2 regions of the Azonexus sp. MM2026_4 genome follow, and region 1 is predicted to be linked to the other one. Evidence: predicted binding sites of a transcription regulator. Region 1 holds the regulator's gene; the other holds the start of a gene.
The links. Region 1 encodes FNR, which switches genes on or off when oxygen is low (the NO sensors DNR and NnrR bind a similar motif). Its sites were predicted from a motif close to TTGANCTAGNTCAA; they were not measured.
Positions count from the first base shown of each region.

Region 2: a site for FNR is predicted at 2,181-2,194, ahead of AC0KWY_RS16945 (thiamine pyrophosphate-dependent enzyme). Genes of this name have one in related genera too.

Region 1 covers NZ_CM148380.1:1,582,701-1,587,736, reverse strand. Annotated here, with positions in the region: gene gdhA (NADP-specific glutamate dehydrogenase) at 1-755, opposite strand, end outside; gene rnk (nucleoside diphosphate kinase regulator) at 783-1,157, opposite strand; gene AC0KWY_RS07305 (LysR family transcriptional regulator) at 1,296-2,243, shown strand; gene fnr (fumarate/nitrate reduction transcriptional regulator Fnr) at 2,247-2,990, opposite strand; gene hemN (oxygen-independent coproporphyrinogen III oxidase) at 3,076-4,479, shown strand; gene AC0KWY_RS07290 (sulfite exporter TauE/SafE family protein) at 4,544-5,036, shown strand, end outside.
Region 2 covers NZ_CM148380.1:3,591,824-3,596,859, reverse strand. Annotated here, with positions in the region: gene AC0KWY_RS16950 (indolepyruvate oxidoreductase subunit beta) at 1-252, opposite strand, end outside; gene AC0KWY_RS16945 (thiamine pyrophosphate-dependent enzyme) at 249-2,123, opposite strand; gene aceE (pyruvate dehydrogenase (acetyl-transferring), homodimeric type) at 2,401-5,036, shown strand, end outside.

The sequences.
Region 1 (5,036 bases):
GCCATCGCCTTCTCGACCGCGTACTGGGCGACGTTGCCGGCGCCGGAGACACTGACGCGCAGCCCGTCGAAACTGCGGCCGCGCTGCTTGAGCATTTCCTCGGCGAAATAGACGGTGCCGTAGCCGGTCGCCTCCGGACGGATCAGCGAACCGCCGAAGCTCAGGCCCTTGCCGGTGAACACGCAGTCGGCGCGGTTCGACAGTTTCTTCATCATGCCCGCCATGAAGCCGACCTCGCGGCCGCCGACGCCGATGTCGCCGGCCGGCACGTCGGTGTCGCTGCCGATGTGGCGGAACAGCTCGCTGACGAAAGCCTGGCAGAAGCGCATCACCTCACCCGGGCTGCGGCCTTTCGGATCGAAATCGGAACCCCCCTTGCCGCCGCCCATCGGCAGCGTGGTCAGCGCGTTCTTGAAAGTCTGCTCGAAGGCGAGGAACTTGAGGATCGACAGGTTGACCGAGGGGTGGAAGCGGATGCCGCCCTTGTAGGGGCCGATCGCCGACGAGTGCTGGATGCGGTAGCCGCGATTGACGCGCACCTCGCCGTGATCGTCCACCCAGGAGACGCGGAAGGTGAGTACCCGCTCCGGCTCGACCAGGCGGTCGAGCAGGCCGTGCTCGGCGTAGCGGGGATGGTCCTGGATGAACGGCCAGAGGCTTTCGATGACCTCGGCGACGGCCTGGTGGAACTCCGGTTGCCCGGGGTTTCGTGCGGCAACATCCTGGTTGAATTCTGCGAATGACTTGTAGCGCACGCGGCGGGCTCCCTTTGTTCTTGTTGATCAGTGTGCTGCGGTCGAGGCCGGCTGGATGACTTCGACCACGGTCAGCCGGCGGCTGTTGCCGCCGGGAAAGTCCCAGTCGATTTCATGGCCGACGCCGAGGCCGATCAGCGCGGCGCCGACCGGGGCGAAAACGGAGACCTTGCTGGCCGCCGGGTCGGCCTCGTCGGGATAGACGATCTCGACCTGGCGGCTGTTGCCGGTTTCCTGTTCGGTATAGCGGACGCGCGACCCCATCGTGACGATGTCGGCTGGTATTGATTCGTCGGGGATAACAATGGCGCGCTCAAGCTCGTCGCGCAGATCGTCGGGCGGCTGGATTGCCATCAGGCGAACGAAATCGCTCTCCCTGATGATCAGGTTGTTCTGCTGCATTTATCTGAATTTTCTGGTGATTTTTGTTGATCGGTTTTTTGTGTCGTGGGATTGCGGATGGTAGAAGGAAGTCCAAGGCTTGATAAGCCGGCGACTTTGCACAAGACTGTTTCCTTTTTAATAACAATTGGAGTGCGCGTGCACGACATCAACGACATGCTGCTGTTCGCCCAGGTGGTCAAGGCGCGCAGTTTTTCCGGGGCGGCATTGCGCCTGGGAATTTCCAAGTCGCGCGTCAGCAAGTCGGTGGCGCGGCTCGAGGCGGCGCTCGGCGTTCGCCTGCTGCAGCGCAGTACGCGCCGGCTCAGCCTGACCGAGGTCGGCGAGGCCTACTTCGAGCATTGCGACCGCATCGTCGACGAAATGGCGCAGGCCGAAAACACCATCGGCAGCCTGCACCGCGAGCCGCGCGGCAAGCTGCGCTTCAGTGCGCCGGTCGCCTTCAGCACGCTGCACGTGGCGCCGGCGCTGGCCGATTTCATGCTGCAGTACCCGGAACTGTCGGTGGACATGACGATCAGCGACCGCCTGGTCAATCTGGTGGACGAGGGCTACGACCTGGCGCTGCGCATCGCGCCGGTGCCCGGCGACAACCTGGTCGCCCGCCGGCTGGCGCCGATCCGTCGCAAGATCTGCGGCAGTCCGGCCTACCTGGCGCGCTGGGGCGTGCCGGAAAAGCCGGAGGACCTGGCCAGGCACAACTGCCTCGACTACACCTACTTAACGACGCAGGGCTTCTGGCACCTGCGCGGCCCCGGCGGCGACATCTCGGTGCCGGTGGCGGGCAGCCTGCGCATCAACGACGACGAGGCGCTATCGCAGGCGGTGCTGGGCGGGCTGGGGCTGGCGCTGCTGCCGACCTTCATCGTCGGCAGCGAGTTGCAGGCCGGGCGCCTGGTCGAGGTGCTGCCCGGTTACGTGCCGGTCGAGCGTTTCATCTACGCGGTGCATCTGCCGAACCGGCACCTGCCGCTGAAGGTGCGGGCCTTCATCGACTTCCTGCAGCAGCGCTTCGGCGACGAGCCGGAATGGGATCGCCCGGCATCGCCGGGCAGCGCGCGCCGCTGGCTCGGGCTGAGCCGTTGAGGCTCAGCAGCGGTGGGTCATCAGCGCCTTCAGGCCGCTGACGTTGAGGATGCGGATGTGCTTCTGCTGGACCGCGATGTAGCCTTCTTCCTGGAACTTCGAGAAGGCGCGCGACACGGTTTCCAGCTTGAGGCCGAGGTAGCTGCCGATTTCCTCGCGCGTCATGCGCAGGTAGAACTCGGCGTGCGAGAAGCCGCGCGCCGTGAAGCGCTGCGACAGGTTGAGCAGGAAGGCGGCCAGCCGCTCTTCGGCGCGCATCGTGCCGAGCAGCATCATGACGCCGTGGTCGCGGACGATCTCGCGGCTCATCACCTTGTGGAAGTGATGCTGCAGGTTGTGGATCTCGCGCGACAGGCTTTCCAGGCGGTTGAACGGGATCGCGCAGATCTCGCTGTCTTCCAGCGCGATGGCGTTGCAGGTGTGGTGTTCGGTGCTGATGCCGTCCAGGCCGAGCAGTTCGCCGGCCATCTGGAAGCCGGTGACCTGGTCGCGGCCATCCTCAAGCAGCACGTCGGTCTTGAAGAAACCGCTGCGGATCGCGTAGATCGAGTCGAAGGCTTCGCCGGCGCGGTACAGGTGATCGCCGCGCTTGATCCGGCGCCGGGTCGAAATCAGGTCGTCGAGCCGCTCCAGTTCCTCAAGGCTTAGGCCGAAAGGCAGACAGAGTTCGCGCAGGTTGCAGTTGGAGCACGCTGTCTTGATGACGGTCAGCGTCATCTCCTGATTCAGCGGGATCGGGCTGGGCATTGGCAACCTGCGTCGGCTTGATCCATGTCAACCGGAAATGCGATCCATCCCCACATAATCGGGCCAAAACTTGGCGCCATGTTCAATGAATTTCGCAACTGAAAACCTCGTCTTTGACCCACAGATCATTCGCCGTTTCGACGTAAACGGCCCACGCTACACGTCGTATCCCACTGCCGACCGCTTCGTCGAGGCTTTCGACGCCGAGGCTGCCGCTCTCTGGCTCAGCAAGCGCAACATCGGCGGGATCAGCCGACCGCTCTCATTATACTTCCACATCCCCTTCTGCAACACCATCTGTTATTACTGTGCCTGCAACAAGATCATCACCAAGGATCACGGGCGCAGCGCCAAGTACCTGAAGTACCTGGGCAAGGAGCTGGCGCTGCAGAGCGCCGCACTTGAGGGTAGCGGGGGCGAGCACGAGGTCATCCAGCTGCACTGGGGCGGTGGTACGCCGACTTTCCTGTCGCACGACGAGATGCGCCAACTGATGGCGGAGACGCGCCGGCACTTCAAGCTGCTCGACGGCGGCGAGTATTCGATCGAGGTCGACCCGCGCAAGGTCGATACGGCAACCGTGGCGCTGCTCGGCGAACTCGGTTTCAACCGGATGAGCGTCGGCGTCCAGGATTTCGACGAGCGCGTGCAGGTCGCGGTCAACCGCGTGCAGACCGAGGAAGAAACGGCGAACGTGATCGCCGCGGCGCGTGCCAACGGTTTCAAGTCGGTGTCGATCGACCTCATCTACGGTCTGCCTTTCCAGAGCGTGATGGGTTTCAACCGGACGCTGGAGCGCGTCCTGGCGATGGACCCGGACCGCCTGTCGATCTACAACTACGCGCACCTGCCCGGGCTGTTCAAGCCGCAACGGCGGATCGCCGACGCCGACCTGCCGAACGCCGACACCAAGCTGCAGATCCTGGCCCTGGCGATCAAGAAGCTGACCGACGCCGGTTACGTCTTCATCGGCATGGACCACTTCGCCAAGCCCGACGACGAACTGGCGGTGGCGCAGCGCCAGGGGCGCCTGCATCGCAACTTCCAGGGCTATTCGACCTACGCCGACTGCGACATGCTGTCCTTCGGCATCTCGTCGATCAGCAAGGTCGGTCCCACTTACTACCAGAACGTCAAGACGCTCGACGAGTACTACGACCGGCTCGACGCGCCGATGCTGCCGGTGGTGCGCGGCATCGAGCTGACCGCCGACGATATCCTGCGGCGTTCGATCATCCAGGCGCTGATGTGCCATTTCGAGCTGTCGATCGAGAGCATCGAGAGTTCGCACCTGATCGACTTCCACAAGTATTTCGCGGCCGAGATCGAGGATCTGCGCGAGATGGAGCGCGGCGGTCTGCTGAAGATCGAACGCGAGTGGATCACCGTGCTGCCGCCGGGGCGCATGCTGGTCCGCGTCATCGCCATGGCCTTCGACCGCTACCTGCGCGCCGACCGTCAGCGGACGCGTTACTCCAAGGTGATCTGAGCGGCGTGCCAGGAAGGGCCGGGGCGGGTTACACTGCGGTCTTTCCTGTCGCAAGCCTTGCCCCATGCCTGATTCCGGCTTCCTGGCACTGTTTCTCGTTGGTCTGCTCGGTGGTGCGCACTGCGTCGGCATGTGCGGCGGCATCGTCGGCGCACTGGCGATGGGCAGCCCGGCCCGCTGGTCGATGCACCTTGCCTACAACGGCGGCCGCATCCTCTCCTATGCCATTGCCGGGGCAATTGCCGGGGCGCTCGGCGCCGCCGGGCTGGGGCTCGAAGGACAGGTGCCGGCGCGGCTGATCCTCTACTTGTTCGCCAACCTGATGCTGGTCGCGCTCGGCCTCTATCTGATCGGCGTCACCCGCGCGCTGGCCTTCACCGAACGGCTCGGCCAGTCGCTGTGGCGGCGGCTGCAGCCGCTGACCCGGCGTTTCCTGCCGGCGACGCGGGTCGCTCAGGCCTTTCCGCTTGGCATGCTGTGGGGCTGGCTGCCCTGCGGTCTGGTCTACAGCGCGCTGGCCAGCGCGCTCTCGGCCGGTTCGGCGCAGCGCGGCGCCC
Region 2 (5,036 bases), 2.0 Mb from region 1:
CCAGCGCATGCCCTCGGCCGCCTCGAAACCGAGCAGCACGTCGGCGGTGCCCGGCGTGATCTGCGGCGACAGCACGCGGGGGCCGAAGCGCAGGTGCGAGGAAACCACCCCGCCGCGCTGCGCCATGCCGGCGACTTCGGTCTTCTTGGCATCGTTGCCGAGGGCGATCGCCGCTTCGGCGAGGATTTCGGTGGCGGTCATGACGCCCTGACCGCCGATGCCGACAACGAGAATGTTGGTCGTCTCGCTCATGCCTGACAGCCTCCCTTGGCAAACTGGATCGGTGCGCTCGGCACATAGTGCTCGATCGCCTTCGGCGCGCAGGGCTGCAGGCAGAGGCCGCAGCCGGTGCACACCGACGATTCGATGCGCACGAAGGCCAGGTTGACTTCGCGGCCGCTCGCCTTGACCTCCTTGCCGCGGCGGGTGACGTGGATCGCCGGGCAGCCGACGTCGATGCAGTTGCCGCAGCCGGTGCATTTGTCCTCATCGACCGCGTAGGGCTTGAGCTTGTGGTAATCCTTGATCAGCACGCAGGGCTGGTCGGTGATGATGACCGACACCTCGGGCACCTTGACCTCCTCGCGGATGGTCTTGAACAGCACCGGCAGCTGATACGGATTGACCACGTGGATGCGCTCGTCCTTGACGCCGAGCGCCGACACCAGCTTGGCGAAGTCGATGCGCGGCGCCTCGTCGCCGTGAATGTCGCGGCCGTTGCCCGGGTTGTCCTGGCCGCCGGTCATGCCGACGGCGCGGTTGTCGAGCAGCAGGACGGTGACGTTGCCCTTGTTGTACACCATGTCGAGCAGACCCTGCATGCCCATGTGCAGGAAGGTCGAATCGCCGATCACGGCGACCACGCGCTTGTCCTTGTCGGATTCGCCGCGCCCCTTGTCCATGCCGTGGGCGATGCCCATCGAGGCGCCCATCGAGACGCAGGTATCCATCGCCTGCCAGGGATGACCGGCGCCCAGCGTGTAGCAGCCGATGTCGCCGGAGATGTTCAGGTTGCGCACCTGCGACAGCGTGTAATAGACGCCGAGGTGCGGGCAGGCGACGCACATCGTCGGCGGTCGCGGGAAAACCTGCAGGGCGGTGGCGGCCGGCGTTTCCGGCAGCGGCTCGCCGAGCAGGCGGGCGATCGCCGGCTTGAGCACGGCCGGCGACAGCTCGCCCTGCAAGGGCAGGATGTCCTTGCCGATCACCGCGATGCCCTGCGCCTTCAGTTCGGTTTCGACCAGCGGCTCGACTTCCTCAACCACCACCACCTGATCGACCATTGCCGCCAGTTCGCGGCACTTCTCGAACGGCACCGGGCAGGAGAAGCCAAGTTTCAGTACCGGCGCATCCGGGAAGGATTCGCGCACGTGCATATAGGCCGGGCCGGAAGCGATGAAACCGACGCGGCGGTCGTTGCCCGGCTCGATGAAGTTGAGCGGCGAGGTCTCGGCCAGCGCGCGCAAGTCGCGCTCGCGCTGGAACATCAGCGGGATGCGCTTGCCGGCGTTGCCCGGGACCATCACGAAGCGTGCCGGGTCCTTGCGGAAGCCGGCGCCGACGTGAGCCTGCCGTTCGCCGACGGTGACCAGCGCCTTGACGTGGTTGATGCGCGTCGTCATGCGCAGGATCACCGGCACCTGGAAACGCTCGGAGAGTTCGAAGGCTTCGAGCGTCATCGCGTAGGCTTCCTGCGAATCGGCCGGCTCGAACACCGGCACGTGGGCGAAGCGGCCCCAGTGGCGGGAATCCTGCTCGTTCTGCGACGACGACAGGCCGACGTCGTCGGCAATGGCGATCACCAGGCCGCCGCTGACGCCGGTCAGGGTCAGCGTCATCAAGGCGTCGGAAGCGACGTTCATGCCGACATGCTTCATGCAGCAGAAAGCGCGCGAGCCAGCGTAGGCGGCGCCGATCGCCACTTCGAGCGAAACCTTTTCATTGACCGACCACTCGGCGTAGAGGTCCGGATAAGTGGCGATGACTTCGAGCATCTCGGTCGCCGGCGTGCCGGGATAGGCGGCGGCAACCTTGACGCCGGCCTCCCAGACGGCACGGGCAACGGCTTCGTTGCCGGACAGGAAGAGACGGCTGGCGGCCGGGGCGGGCATAACTGCTGCCATGAAAACTCCTGACTGAAACAAAAGCTGTTGATTGTAAAGCGATAGCTCCCTGGTAATTTGATACAGCGCAACTTGCCGGCGATTTGTTTTTTGTTACGTATCGCCGACGCAACGGATCGCCAAACCGGCGCAAAGATTATTGCACGATACGAATTTTGTTTTTACAATGCGCAACAGAAGCTAAGTGTAAACACGGGGTGTGATCCTCCGTGCAAAGCGTTAAAGTTGTCCGGCTTACCCAGCCGGACAGAATGAAAACCCACGTAGGAGACAAACCATGGCCGAACAGCCGAACAACCTGCCCGCCGACCAGGACCCGCAGGAAACCAAGGAATGGAAGGACGCCCTCGACGGCGTCATCAGCAACGAAGGCGCCGAACGCGCCCACTACCTGATCGAGACGCTGATCGCTCAGGCCCGCGAGGACGGCATCGACATCCCGTACTCGGCGAACACCGAATACATCAACACCATCCCCGCCGACCAGCAGCCCAAGTACCCGGGCGACCCGGACATGGAAATCAAGATCCATTCCTACATCCGCTGGAACGCCATGGCCATGGTCGTGCGCGCCAACAAGGACACCAACGTCGGCGGCCACATCGCCTCCTTCGCCTCGGCCGCCGCGCTGTACGACGTCGGCTTCTCGCATTTCTGGAAGAGCCTCGACCACGAAACCGGCGGCGACCTGATCTTCTTCCAGGGCCACTCGGTACCGGGCGTCTATTCGCGCGCCTTCATGCTCGGCCGCCTCTCCGAGGAGCAGATGGACAACTTCCGCCAGGAGACCGGCGGCAAGGGCATTTCCTCCTACCCGCACCCGTGGCTGATGCCGGATTTCTGGCAATTCCCGACCGTCTCCATGGGCCTTGGCCCGATCCAGGCCATCTACCAGGCCCGCTTCATGAAGTACCTCGCCTCGCGCGGCCTGATCGACGCCGCCAAGGCGGAAAAGCGCAAGGTGTGGGCCTTCCTGGGTGATGGCGAGACCGACGAAGTCGAATCGCTCGGCGCCATCGGCATGGCCGGCCGCGAGAAGCTCGACAACCTGATCTTCGTCATCAACTGCAACCTGCAGCGCCTCGACGGCCCGGTGCGCGGCAACGGCAAGATCATCCAGGAACTGGAAGCCGAATTCCGCGGCGCCGGCTGGAACGTCATCAAGCTGATCTGGGGCACCCACTGGGACGCCCTGTTCAACCGCGACAAGAAGGGCATCATGAAGAAGCGCATGATGGAACTGTGCGACGGCGAGTACCAGACCTTCAAGGCCAAGAACGGCGCCTACGTCCGCGAACACTTCTTCAACACGCCGGAACTCCGCGAACTGGTCGCCGACTGGACCGACGACGACGTCTGGCAACTTAACCGCGGCGGCCACGACATCTTCAAGATCTTCGCCGCCTACAACGCCGCCGTCACCCACAAGGGCGCCCCGACGCTGATCCTGGCCAAGACCATCAAGGGCTTCGGCATGGGCCAGGCCGGCGAGGCGATGAACATCTCGCACCAGCAGAAGAAGATGGACAAGGAGCAGATCGCCCGCTTCCGCGACCGCTTCGCGCTGCCGGTACCGGACGACAAGCTGGAAGAACTGCCCTACCTGAAGTTCCCGGAAGACTCCGCCGAATACCAATACATGCGCGAACGCCGCATGGCGCTCGGCGGCTTCCTGCCGTCGCGCCGGCGCAAGGCCGAGCCGCTGGCGATCCCGGCGCTGGACAAGTTCGAGGCCCTGCTCAAGGCCTCCGGCGAAGGCCGCGAACTGTCCACGACGATGGCCATCGTGCGCATCATGAACATGCTGTTGAAGGACAAGCAGGTTGGCCGCAACGTCGTCCCCATCGTCCCGGACGAATCGCGCACCTTCGGCATGGAAGGCATGTTCCGCGCCGTCGGCATCTGGAACCAGCAAGGCCAGAACTACGTGCCGGAAGACCATGACCAGCTGATGTTCTACAAGGAGTCGAAGGACGGCCAGGTGCTGCAGGAAGGCATCAACGAGGCCGGCGCGATGAGCGACTGGATCGCCGCTGCCACCGCCTACTCGGTGCATGGCGTGCAGACCATCCCGTTCTACATCTGCTACTCGATGTTCGGCCTGCAACGCGTCCTCGACCTCGTCTGGGCGGCGGGCGACCAGCGCGCCCGCGGTTTCCTGGTCGGCGGCACCGCCGGCCGCACCACGCTGAACGGCGAAGGCCTGCAGCACGAGGACGGCCACAGCCTGGTCCTGGCCAACCTGATCCCGAACTGCGTCTCCTACGACCCGACCTTCCAGTACGAAGTCGCCGTCGTCGTCCAGGACGGCCTGCGCCGGATGAACCAGGAGCAGGAAGACGTCTTCTACTACATCACGGTGATGAACGAGAACTACGAGCACCCGGAAATGCCCGCCGGTGCCGAGGCCGACATCATCAAGGGGATGTATGCCTTCAAGAAGGGCGGCGAGGGCGAGTTGCGCGTGCAACTGCTCGGCTCCGGCACCATCTTCCGCGAAGTCATCGCCGCCGCCGACCTGCTCAAGGCTGACTGGGGCGTCGAGGCCGACCTCTGGGGCTGCCCGTCGTTCAACGAACTGGCGCGCAACGGCCAGGATGCCAGCCGCTGGAACCTGCTCCACCCGCTGGAAGAACCGAAGCTGTCGCACGTCGAACAGAAGCTCGCCGGCAGCGTCGGCCCGGTGGTTGCCGCGACCGACTACATCAAGCTCTACGCCGAGCAGATCCGCCCCTTCGTCAAGGGCAGCTACGTCACGCTGGGCACCGACGGTTTCGGCCGTTCCGACACCCGCGAGAAGCTGCGCCACCACTTCGAGGTGGATCGCCACTGGGTGACGCTGGCGGCGCTCAAGGCGCTCGCCGACGAAGGCAAGATCGGCCGCGAAAAGGTCGCCGCCGCGCTGGTCAAGTA